DNA from 3 places in the Pseudomonas cannabina genome. Region 2 is predicted to be linked to each of the others. Evidence: predicted binding sites of a transcription regulator. Region 2 holds the regulator's gene; each other region holds the start of a gene.
The links. The regulator FliA, encoded in region 2, starts transcription of late flagellar genes. The targets are predictions, from matches to a motif close to CTAAAGTTTNNNNNNNNNNNGCCGNTAA.
Positions count from the first base shown of each region.

Region 1 (4,224 bases), 670 kb from region 2:
ACCTGCGGAATCAGCAAGGTCAACGGCAGAATGACCATGTACGACACGCATGCCTGCTTCCAGCGCGGCGGTGGACTGCGATCTTCGGTCGGTGGCGTAAACCAGAACTCGTTGTGAGGTTTGACCTGCGTCTGATCGCCATCGGCAAGCATAGGCGCAGCCTCCGCCACAAGCTGGCGCCGCTCGTCGGAGTCCAGCCATTGCTGCATCACCAACGTCGATTGAAAACGCAGCACACTGGTGAACATCTGTAAGCCAGCGTCCTTGCTGCGAATTACATCAACGCCCAGATGCCCCGGCTGCTGACCGGCAATGGTCACAATACGCCGCAGCCAGCTCTCGTAATCAGCTTCACGCCCGGCCGTGACCCGGTGCTTGATGACCAGTGTCACCACTTCGTTCAGTGAGGGGTTGTCAGGGGTGTGGAGTGTTGCAGGAGGCGGGACTGAATCGGACATGGTCTGGGCTCTGGTTGGGGAAGTGAGAGCCGGTTTGCACATGGCATGCGTACTGCATCGGCGGCCCGACCTACACGATAGTGCATGGTCAGCCATACGCCAGAACGGTTCACTGACAAAAAAGGCCCGGAAGCTCACGCTCCCGGGCCTCTAAACCCCCTTTTCTATCCTCAGCTCACCCTGAACCGCCCCACCAGCCCCTGCTGCTGTTCAGCCAGTCGAGCCAGTTCGCGGCTGGTGACGGCTGTCTGCTCGGCACCGGCGCTGACCTGGATGACCAGTGCGTTGATATCGTGAACATTGCGGTGGATTTCTTCGGCTACCAGGCTTTGTTCTTCGGCGGCCGAGGCCACTTGAATGTTGCGGTCGCTGATGCTGGCGATGCCTTCGGCGATTTCTTCGAGCAATTCGCCCGCGCGCACGACGTTGGTTGCGCCTTGCTGGGCCTTGCCGAGGGTTTCCTGCATGGAGCTTGCGGCGCGGTCAGAACCGGATTGCAGGTTGGCGATCATGTTCTGGATGCTGACGGTCGATTCCTGCGTTTTCTTGGCAAGATTTCTCACTTCGTCGGCCACCACTGCGAAGCCGCGGCCCTGCTCGCCGGCGCGTGCGGCTTCGATGGCGGCGTTGAGTGCCAGCAGGTTGGTCTGGTCGGCCACACCGCGAATGACGTCGAGGACCGAGGAGATCGAATCGCTCTCGCCTTTGAGTTCGTCAATGATCCGTGACGTCTGTTCAGCCTGGACCGAGAGGCCTTTGATCAGGGTGACGGTGTTGTCGATCTCGATTTTTCCTTGCATCGTGCTGGCGTTGACGCGTTGCGACATGGCCGATGCGTCGGTGGTGCTGCGCGCCACGTCCTTGACCGTCGAGCTCATCTGGCTGATGGCCGTGGCGACCTGATCCGTCCCCTGACGCTGCTGTGCCACGTTCTGGCTGGTCTGCAAGGCGACGGCTGAAGACTGCTCGGCCGCGGTGGCCACCTGTGCGGTGGCGCTGCCGATTTCGCGAATGACTTCGCTGATCTGTTGCGCCATATTGTCCAGATTGCGCGAGATCTCGCCAAACTCGTCCTTGCCGGTGTAACAGGTTCTGGCGGTCAGGTCGCGGGTGGACAGTGCAATCAGGGTGCGATTCACGTCGACGACGGCGATCTTGATGTTGCGGATGATCACCGACGCCAGCCAGAGTACGGCGATCAGCATGACGACGACGGTGCCGATTGCCATGTACAGGCTGTTTTCAGCGGCACTGCGCGCATCGCTGGCCAGGCCCGTGACGGTCTGCCCCAGCTCTGCTTCTACCTGAGCCATCATGTCGATACGCTGGGTGGAGAGGTTGAACCAGTCTTCCGGTTTGACGTTCAGCGGGTCGCCCAGCGGGGTATCGAAACCCAAGCGTTGCAGGCGCGCCACTTCCAGTGCTTCCGGCTTCTGCAGGACAGCATTCAGTTTGCTCTTGAACACGTCCGGAGCCCAGCGCTGGAAGGCTTCGTAGTAGCCGGAGAACTCGCCCAGGTTGCGGCTGAAACGTGACAACAGCGCAGAATCGAAACGGTTCTGATTGAAGGCAAGGCCGAGCAATACGCGCTCGCGGCCTGCTCGCTCTTTCATGTCGACGAATTGATTGAGCGAACTCAGTGCGCGGAGAATTTCCGGGTCTTCGATACTGGCTTCCAACGAATAATTGAAACCGATAAGGGTTTTGATGATGTCAGTGAAGCGCGCGCCGGATTCAGTGTTATTGATTGCCAGTGAATCCACTTTGCCACGCAACGCAAGCATCTCCTCCAGCGCCCGCCTTACGCTTTCCAGCCCGGGAATACCGTCGGTCGACTGAGTGCGCATCTCACTGATCGCCTTGTCGGTTTCCTGACGAAGGGTCTTCAGCTTGTCTTGCATCGACTTGCCGCCACTGCCCAGGAACACGCCGCTGGCGCCGCGCTCGCGCTGCAGGGTGGTGACTACGTCACTGAGTTTGCGGGCGGCGCTGGTGGCGGTGACGGTTCGACCGTTATCGGTGAACGTCTCGCTTTTGTCGGCGACGAAAATACCCGCGAATGCCAGGAAGCCCAGCAGGGGAAACATCAGAATAAGCAGCAGTTTCATACTCAAAGGAGCATTTCTAAGCATTACAGACCTCATGACTCACAGACTTTCTATAAAAACGATCTATGGCCCAACGCTCTTTCAACAGTGACGTTTTTTATAACCAGAGATGATTCGGTATTCAGCCTGCCGTAGCTGGTCTTGCCTCCGTTTAACTGTTTCGGCGGTGAAGTGCCAAGCTTTACCTGATGGTCTGCTTTAATTTGCAGTGACACACGATTGTTCTGCGTTTGTGCTGGCTGATAACACGCACAGGAAATAACTCATGATCAAGCAAGTCGGTTCTACTGACATCAAACCCGTCCACCAGGCGTCCTGCCATTGCGGCGCGATCATGCTCGAGCTGGATTTACCGAATGGTATTGTCGATCCGCGACGCTGCGACTGCTCGCTGTGCAGGCGCAGAGGCGCAATCGTCGCGTCGGTCGCAAAGGATGGGGTTCGAGTGATTCACGGGCAGAGCATGCTCAAGCTGTATCAATTCAATACGCGTACCGCCGAGCATTACTTCTGCGGCAGGTGCGGGATTCACACCCACCATCAGCGACGCTCCAACCCCAATGAATACGGGTACAACGTCGCTTGTCTGGAAGGTGTGAATCCTTTCGAGCTGGGCAAGGTAAAGATCAATGACGGGGTCAATCATCCCGCTGATTGCCCCGCCGTTGACGCGCCTGAGAGCGACTAGCGCAAGTTGGTCTTCGCCAGTTCCAACACTTCACTGCCGCGCCCGCTCATGATCGCGCGCATCATGTACAGGCTGAAGCCTTTGGCCTGCGCCAGCTTGATCTTCGGCGGAATGCCCAGTTCCTGCTTGGCAGTCACCACGTCGAGCAGCACCGGGCCGGGGTGATCGAAAGCCTTGCGCAGGGCGGCAGGCAGCTCTTCGGCGTTTTCTACGCGCAATCCGAGAATGCCGGCGCCCAGCGCGATACCGGCGAAATTGGTCTCGTGCAGATCGGTGCCATGGGGCACGTAACCGCCGGCTTTCATTTCCATGTCTACGAAGCCCAGCGAGCTGTTGTTGAACACCACCATTTTGATCGGCAGGTTCAACTGGCGAATGCTCAACAGGTCGCCCAGCAGCATCGACAGGCCGCCATCGCCGCATAACGCGACAACCTGGCGGTCCGGGTGCTCGGCCTTGGCGCCCAGCGCCTGAGGCAAGGCGTTGGCCATCGAGCCGTGATTGAACGAGCCCAGCAGGCTGCGTTTGCCGTTCATGTGCAAGTAGCGCGCGGCCCACAGGGTGGGCGTGCCGACATCAACGGTAAAAATCGCATCGGCGTCGGCCTGCTCGTCGACCAAACGGGTCAGGTACTGCGGGTGAATCGGTGTACCGTCCGGCGTCGGCGTGGCCAGTTCGTCCAGTTCTTCACGGGCCTTGGCGTAGTGCTTGAGGGCCTTGTCGAGGAAGCGGCGGTCGTTGTGCGGGGTAAGTTTGGGCAGCAGCGCATCCAGCGTTTCACGCACCCCGCCGACCAGTCCGAGGGCCAACGGCGTGCGCCGACCGAGCTGAGTCGGGTCGAGGTCGATCTGAATGATGTTTGCTTTCTCGGGATAGAAATTGCGGTACGGAAAGCTGCTGCCGAGGATCACCAGCGTGTCGCAGGACAGCATGGCGTGATAGCCGGAGCTGAAACCGATCAGGCCGGTCA
Region 1 covers NZ_FNKU01000001.1:2,071,149-2,075,372, forward strand. The annotation lists gene BLT55_RS09630 (antibiotic biosynthesis monooxygenase) at 1-458, opposite strand, end outside; gene BLT55_RS09635 (methyl-accepting chemotaxis protein) at 629-2,545, opposite strand; gene BLT55_RS09640 (GFA family protein) at 2,832-3,254, shown strand; gene poxB (ubiquinone-dependent pyruvate dehydrogenase) at 3,251-4,224, opposite strand, start outside.
Region 1: the regulator FliA is predicted to act here: its motif matches at 2,724-2,751, upstream of BLT55_RS09635 (methyl-accepting chemotaxis protein).

Region 2 (4,224 bases):
TCAGCTGTTTTCCGGCAAGACCGGCAGCGCTGCCGACACGCACATTGAACCGACGCTCGAAGAGCCGCCACGCCCGTTTGCCTACGCGCCGGCACCTGCCGCAGAGCCTGCTGGCGGCCAGCGCGCCTTTGACTCGATGCGTTCGGAACTGAATGGCCTGCGCGAGCTGCTGGAAGTCCAGCTCGGCTCCCTGGCCTGGAATCAGCTGCAGGGCAGCCGCCCGCAGCAGGCCAACCTGTGGCGCCGTCTGCAACGTGTCGGTCTGTCCGGCCCGTTGTCCCGCGATCTGCTGTCGATGATTCCGGATATCGACGAGCCCCGTCAGGCCTGGCGCATGTTGCTGGCGCACCTGGCGCGGATGATCGCAGTGCCTGACGTCGAGCCACTGGAAGAGGGCGGTGTGATTGCCATGGTCGGCCCGGCTGGCATGGGCAAGACCACCACGCTGGCCAAGCTCGCCGCACGCTACGTGCTCAAGTACGGCCCGCAGAACATCGCGCTGGTCAGCATGGACAGTTTTCGTATCGGTGCTCAGGAGCAGCTCAAGACCTTGGGCCGCATCCTCAACGTGCCGGTCACTCATATCGATCCTGGCCAGTCGCTGGTTCAGGCGTTGGAGCCACTGCTGCGCAAGCGTGTGGTGCTGATTGACACCGCCGGGCTGCAAGCCAGCGATCCGGCGTTGCGCATGCAACTGGAAAGTCTCGCTGGTCGTGGCATCAAGTCGCGTAACTATCTGGTGCTGGCCACTACCAGCCAGAAGCAGGTCCTGACGGCGGCCTATCACAGTTACAAACGTTGCGGTCTGGCGGGGTGCATTTTGACCAAGCTCGATGAAACAGCCAGCCTCGGCGAAGTCCTGAGCCTGGCAATCAGTCACGAATTGCCAGTGGCCTACCTCACGGACGGCCCACGTATTCCTGATGATCTGCACATTCCACGGCGTCATCAGTTGGTCAGTCGTGCCGTGAGTGTGCAGATGCATGATGAGCCTAGCGAGGAAGCGATGGCTGATATGTTTGCTGACCTCTATCACACCCCTGGCAAGAGAGTGGGTTAAGTGATGGATAGTATTGGAATGTCCCTGCATCAAAGGTCTGCCAGGCATTGTTCATTTGTGAATGTGCGGTTCTCTGTGTGGTTTCGGTCTACGCAAGACAAGGTAAAGAAATAACATGGGCAGCATGCATCCCGTACAGGTGATCGCGGTGACCGGCGGCAAAGGTGGCGTCGGTAAGACTAACGTGTCAGTGAACCTCTCACTGGCCCTCGCCGAGCTTGGCCGGCGCGTCATGCTGCTGGATGCCGATCTTGGTCTGGCCAATGTCGACGTTCTGCTCGGGCTGACACCCAAGCGCACGCTTGCCGATGTGATCGAGGGTCGCTGCGAATTGCGCGACGTTCTGTTGCAGGGCCCGGGTGGCGTTCGCATCGTGCCTGCCGCTTCCGGCACGCAGAGCATGGTGCATCTGTCCCCGGCCCAGCATGCCGGTCTGATCCAGGCGTTCAGCGAGATTGGCGACAACCTCGATGTGCTGGTGATCGACACGGCGGCCGGCATCGGTGAATCCGTGGTGAGCTTTGTGCGCGCTGCTCAGGAAGTCCTGCTGGTGGTGTGCGACGAGCCCACGTCGATCACCGATGCCTACGCCCTGATCAAGCTGCTCAATCGCGACTACGGGATGAACCGCTTCCGGGTGCTGGCCAACATGGCCCAGAGCCCGCAGGAAGGGCGCAACCTGTTCGCCAAGCTGACCAAGGTCACCGACCGTTTTCTTGACGTTGCCCTGCAGTATGTGGGCGCCGTGCCGTACGACGAATGCGTGCGCAAGGCCGTGCAGAAACAGCGTGCCGTCTATGAAGCATTCCCGCGTTCCAAATGTGCACTGGCGTTCAAGGCCATTGCCCAGAAGGTTGATACCTGGCCGTTGCCAGCCAACCCGCGGGGTCACCTCGAGTTCTTCGTCGAGCGACTCGTCCACCAGACCAGTGCGGGGCCTGTGCAATGACTGCGAGCGGCTATCAGATGTACAGCAAGAGTTCTCGTAATTCGCAATACGAGTTGATCGAGCGGTATGCGCCGCTGGTCAAGCGTATCGCCTACCACCTGCTGGCGCGTTTGCCGGCCAGCGTGCAGGTGGAAGATCTGATTCAGGCCGGCATGATCGGTCTGCTTGAGGTCTCCACCAAATACGATTCCACCAAGGGTGCGAGTTTCGAGACCTACGCAGGCATTCGCATTCGTGGCGCGATGCTCGACGAAGTGCGCAAGGGTGACTGGGCGCCACGCTCGGTCCACCGCAATACACGCATGGTAAGTGACGCAATTCGCGCAATTGAAGCTAAAACCGGACGTGACGCTAAAGATCACGAGGTTGCGGCCGAACTCCAGTTGAGTCTTGATGATTATTACGGGATTTTGAATGATACCTTGGGCAGCCGCCTTTTCAGTTTCGACGACCTGCTGCAGGACGGCGATCATGAAGGGCTGCACGAGGATGGCGCGAGCGGTTCGCTCGAGCCGTCGCGCGACCTGGAAGACGAGCGCTTCCAGGCCGCGTTGGCCGATGCAATTGCCAATTTGCCGGAGCGTGAGCGTCTGGTGTTGGCGCTGTACTACGACGAAGAGCTGAACCTCAAGGAAATCGGAGAGGTTCTGGGTGTCAGCGAATCGCGAGTCAGTCAGTTACACAGCCAGTGCGCAGCTCGTTTGCGAGGGCGTTTGGGGGAGTGGCGAGCGCGTTGACGGCAGTGCGCGGCATTTGTCGCGCGTTGTCTGCATGCCGGCTGTGCAAAGCGTTACGTGGTAACAGGAAAGACGAGGCAAAGGCCTGTCGGGCAGTGTCTCGATGGGCTTTAGTCGCAGTCTCGATTGTCGTTGTGCCAAGCCCGTCGCCGTTTCGTATAGCTGGGAGTGTGCTGTGCCAGTATTGAGTGAACAGCGTGTTCAGGTGCTGAACGCGTTAAAGACTGCTTGGAGGTCGAATTGGACAAGAACATGAAAATCCTCATCGTTGATGACTTCTCAACGATGCGGCGGATCATCAAGAACCTGTTGCGCGATCTGGGGTTTACCAACACGTCGGAAGCGGACGATGGTCTGACCGCATTGCCGATGCTGCAGAGCGGTGCTTTTGACTTTCTGGTGACGGACTGGAACATGCCTGGCATGTCCGGTATCGACCTGCTGCGTCAGGTGCGTGCGGATGAACGGCTGAAGAGCCTTCCCGTGCTGATGGTCACTGCCGAAGCCAAGCGTGAGCAGATCATCGAAGCTGCTCAGGCCGGGGTGAACGGTTATGTAGTCAAGCCATTCACGGCTCAAGCGCTGAAAGAGAAGATCGAAAAGATCTTTGAACGCGTCAATAGCTGATGCATGCCGTGAGGGCGCTATGGATAACACTGATTCGATGGCCGACTTTGAGTCGACCCTAAAAAGACACGCGCAGGAACTCGTCACCAGCCTTGAAAAAGGCCGTTTCGGCGAAGCTGTGCAGCTGATCCATGAGCTCAACCAGACACGCGACCGCGGCCTTTATCAGGAAGTGGGCAAGCTGACTCGTGAGTTGCACAGTGCAATCGTCAATTTCCAGATCGATCCGCACATGCCTCAGGCCGAAGAGGTGTCGCAGATCACTGACGCCACCGAGCGCCTGTCGTATGTTGTACGGCTGACCGAGAATGCGGCCAACCGCACCATGGACCTGGTCGAGGAAAGCACGCCGCTCATGAACGGTCTGAGTACCGACGCCAAGGCGTTGAGCGAAGATTGGGGGCGTTTCATGCGCCGTGAAATCGGTGCCGAAGAATTTCGCGAACTCGCCAAGCGGGTCGATGGTTTTCTGACGCGTACCGAGAAGGAAACCCACGAAGTTTCCACCCACCTCAACGACATTCTGCTGGCCCAGGATTACCAGGACCTCACCGGTCAGGTCATCAAGCGTGTTACGCAACTGGTCACCGAAGTAGAAGGCAATTTGCTCAAACTGGTGCTCATGGCCAGTCATGTCGATCGCTTCGCTGGCATCGAACATGACGAAGAATCCATCCTTGCTGAAAAAGATCCTAAAAAACATCTCGCCAAGGGTGAAGGTCCGCAGATTCATGCCGATAAACGTGAAGACGTCGTATCCGGACAGGATGATGTAGACGATCTGCTATCGAGCCTCGGCTTCTAAGGTCTGTTGACGGTTAATTTTAGGGAGCACCCCATGAGCTTCGGCG
Region 2 covers NZ_FNKU01000001.1:2,740,052-2,744,275, reverse strand. The annotation lists gene flhF (flagellar biosynthesis GTPase FlhF) at 1-1,060, shown strand, start outside; gene fleN (flagellar synthesis regulator FleN) at 1,176-2,009, shown strand; gene fliA (RNA polymerase sigma factor FliA) at 2,006-2,746, shown strand; gene BLT55_RS12800 (chemotaxis response regulator CheY) at 2,999-3,373, shown strand; gene BLT55_RS12795 (protein phosphatase CheZ) at 3,393-4,178, shown strand; gene BLT55_RS12790 (chemotaxis protein CheA) at 4,212-4,224, shown strand, end outside.

Region 3 (4,224 bases), 550 kb from region 2:
CGGAATCTGGCAGCGCCCGGCGTTCTACGGCAAGCCGTCGCAACGTGACGCCTGTATGCAGCAGGAAGCCCTGCATGTGCGCAACAAGGTCGGCATCATCGATGTCTCGACCCTCGGAGGTCTGGACGTGCGTGGCCCGGATGCCGCCGAACTGCTCAATCGTATGTACACCTTTGCGTTTCTCAAACAACCGATCGGCCGCTCGCGCTATGCGCTGATGACCAACGAACAGGGCGTGGTGATCGATGACGGAGTGTGCGCACGGTTTACCGAACAGCATTTCTACGTCACCGCCACCACCAGCGGCGTGGACCGTATTTACCAGCAGATGCTCAAGTGGAACGCGCAGTGGCGTCTGAACGTGGACATCACCAACGTGACGGCGGCGATCGCGGCGGTCAACGTGGCAGGCCCGGATTCGCGCAAGGTGCTGGCGCAGGTGTGCAGCGATCTCGACCTGTCCGCCGAGGGCTTTCCCTATCTTGGCGTGCGGCAAGGCACCATTGCGGGCATAAAAGCGCGACTGCTGCGGGTCGGTTTCGTCGGCGAACTCGGTTACGAGATCCACGTTGCGGCGCGGCATGCCCTCAGGCTGTGGGACGCGCTGACAGAAGCGGGCAAGGCATTCGACATGCGCCCGTTCGGCGTCGAGACCCAGCGCCTGTTACGTCTGGAAAAAGGCCATGTGATCATCAGCCAGGACACCGATGGCATGACCCACCCCGGCGAGATCGATATGGGCTGGGCGGTCAGTCGCACCAAACCGTTCTTCGTCGGCCGTGGCTCGGTGGACATCCTTGAGGCTCTGCCGCAAAAGCGCAAACTGGTGGGCTTCACCCTGCCCAAGGCCAGCCCGCTACCGCTGGAAGGCCATTTGGTGCTCAGGGGCGCCGATATCAGCGGTAACGTGACCTCCTGCGAGTACTCGCAAACCCTTGGCATGATCATCGGCATGGCGTACGCCGCGTTCGATCAGAGCACACTCGGCCAGCAGATTCCGATCCGCGTCGAAGATGGCGTGGTGGTGCAGGCCACCGTGGTGAAACTGCCTTTCTTCGATCCTGAAAACCAGCGCCAGGAGCTCTGAACCATGACCAGTATCACCACAGACCGCCCTGTCGAACTTGACGCCACCTCCCTGTGCACGCTGGAAGACCTGACCGACCTGCCGCGCGTGGGTTTTCGCGGTTCGCAAACGGCGGACTACCTGACAGCACGCGGCTTCAGCCTGCCCGAGGCGCCGAATCGCGCCTTCACTCAGCCGGATGGCAGTCATGTCGCTCGCCTGTCGCAGAGCGAATACCTGTTGCTGGGCAGTCGGCTCGATCAAGGGCAGCGCATTGCCGATGAAGAAGCCCGCTGGGAGCTGGACCACAGCGCCAATTACCTGCTGCCCCGCGAAGACAGCCACGCCTGGCTGCAACTGAGTGGCGCGTGCGTTGCGCAGGTGATGGCCAAAGTGTGCGGTGTGGACCTGCGCCCGCAGGCGTTCGGCCCCGGCTCGGTGGCGCAGACTTCGGCAGCGCGGATCAACGTGATCGTGATCAACGTTGGCGCGCAGACCGAGCCCTGTTTCCAGATTCTCTTTGATCGCGCTTCGCTGGCGTATTTCAAGGACGCCATGCTGGACGCCATGGCCGAGTTCGATGGGCGCAGCCTGTAGGAAATGAATAGCTGTGTCAGGGCGTCCAATGCGTCCCTGACTCAGAAACGACAAACATGCCCGTTACCGCCATCCCGCCTAAAGAATACCGGAAACAAGCCGTTGCACTCTTGATAGACCATAGGCTCTGTACGAAAAGTCGGCGAGCGAAGGTCAGGCAAGGCAAAAACAGGCAAGGAAGCGGAGTCTACGGGTTGTAAATGAGCATTCCGCGCCTGTTTTTAACGCAGCATCACCGAGCGCAGCCACTTTTCGTACAGAGCCTAAGACAACGCTCCGGGCAAAGGTCCGGCGCGACAGACTGCAATCATGCAGCGCCCAACACGTGCGGCAGCACTGGACACTCCGGAGCTCAAATGAATATCAAACAGAAACTGACGTGGGCGTTCGCAGTGATTGCGTGCTTGCCCATCGTGGTCGTGGCTGCAATCGTGATCGTGAACCTGCGTGACAAGGCGACCAGCGACTTTGTCGACAGCAGCGGACGGGAGATTCGCCAGGTTGACAATGCCATGCAGTTGTTCTTTGACGGCATCACGCAGAACGTCAATTACATCGCGGCGCACCCGCTGATTGCCGGCGCAGGCGACGATTTCCGTAACTACATGGGCGCAGCCGCCACTGCGCAGTCGGAAAACGACAGGCAGGCCACCGAGCTGTTCGCCAGCATCGCCAAGGCCCATCCGGCCTACTCTTATGTCTCTTATGGTCTGATCAACGGCAGCTACATCATGACGCCGGAAGACCCGAAAATGAGCAACTACGACCCGCGTGTGCGGCCGTGGTACAAAACCGCAATGGCCAACGCTGGCAAGACCGTGCGCAGTGACGCGTATTACTGGGCCAACGACGATGCGGTGCTGGTCAGCACCATCCGGGCCATCCCCAACAAGCTGGGCAACCCCGGTGGCGTGGTCAACATCGACGTGTCACTCAAGCAACTGACCAATATCGTCAAACAGATCAAGCTGGGTGAAAGCGGCTACCTGATGCTGATGGAAAAGAACGGCACGGTGCTGGTCGATCCCAAACAGCCGGAGCACAACTTCAAGAAACTGGGTGAACTGGGCGATGGTTTCGCCGAGCTGGCGAAAACCGGCAGCGGGCTGGTGGAACTGACGCTTAACGGCGAACGTTACATGGCCAACGTCTACCCGTCCGAGCAACTGGGCTGGAACTTCATCGGCCTGATCAAGCAGGACGAAGTGATGGCCTCGGCCACCCGCCTGACCTGGCTGATCGGCATTATCGCTGCGGTGCTGGCGCTGGTGTTCGCGATTGTCGGGGCCAGTTTTGCCAGTGTCATCGTGCGGCCTATCCACAGTGTTTCCAGCGGGCTGGAAGGCATTGCCGGTGGCGAGGGCGACCTGACCCAGAACCTCACCGTGCGCGGCACCGACGAAACCGCGCAGCTGGCGGGCTGGTTCAACAAGTTCCTCACCGCGATTCGCAGCCTGATCCAGCATATCGGTCAGGCCGCCGGGAAGATTCTCGAGGCCTCACACAGCTCCACCCGCGTCTCCAATGACATGGCCGAAGCGGCCGGGCGTCAGCGTGAAGCGGTGGACATGGTGTCGACCGCCTTCCACGAGATGGTCGCCACCTCCAACGAGGTCGCCCGCTCCTGCAGCCAGGCCGCCGATTCCGCCGACAGTGGGCAACAGCAGGCCCGCGAAGGCCAGCGGCAGATCGATGAGGCGGTGCGCAGTGTCGATCAGCTCAGCGAAGAACTGGCCCGCTCGGCCAAGGATATGAGCCAACTGGAAAAAGATAGCACGGGTATTCAGTCGATCCTGAACACCATCCGTTCCATCGCCGAACAGACCAACCTGCTGGCACTCAACGCGGCCATTGAAGCCGCCCGTGCGGGTGAACAGGGTCGCGGCTTTGCCGTGGTGGCCGACGAAGTCCGCGCGCTGGCCAAGCGCACCGCCGACTCGACTGCCGAGATCGACAGCCTGCTGGGCAATCTGGCCAGAGGCACTGCCTCGGTGGCGCAACAGATGCACGCCAGTCTGGATGTTTCGCAGCAGTCCGTGACCAAGATCGGCCAGGCACGCAGCAGCTTCGGGCAGATCCGTGAGTCGGTGGATGTGATTCGTGACATGAACACTCAGATCGCGACCGCCGCCGAAGAGCAGCATCAGGTGGCGGAAGACATCAACCGGCACATCAGCCAGATCCATGGCGATGCACAGTTGATCGCCAACCTCTCGGACTCGGCCCGCGCCGACTCCAGAAGCCTGGAAATACTGTCCAGCGAACTGGACGGCCTGGTGCGCAAGTTCAAGACCTGACGCGTAGCGGCGACAAGACCAACTATCGTGCGACGCAGAACGTAGAGAACTACATTCCCATGAGCGCTCAGCGTTACATCCATCTCGTGGGAGCGAGCCGGGCGACGCTTCGCTTGCTCGCGAAGGCGGACTGACAGTGAACATAAATCTTCGGCGGTCATCCAGGCCTCTTCGTGAGCAAGCTCACTCCCACAGGGATCTGTACTCCGCCTGATGCTGCGGATTTGGCCACATCTGCCATGCGTTTCAGGACTTGTGTATAAC
Region 3 covers NZ_FNKU01000001.1:2,186,313-2,190,536, forward strand. The annotation lists gene BLT55_RS10160 (2Fe-2S iron-sulfur cluster-binding protein) at 1-1,087, shown strand, start outside; gene BLT55_RS10165 (sarcosine oxidase subunit gamma) at 1,091-1,663, shown strand; gene BLT55_RS10170 (methyl-accepting chemotaxis protein) at 2,020-3,960, shown strand.
Region 3: the regulator FliA is predicted to act here: its motif matches at 1,742-1,769, upstream of BLT55_RS10170 (methyl-accepting chemotaxis protein).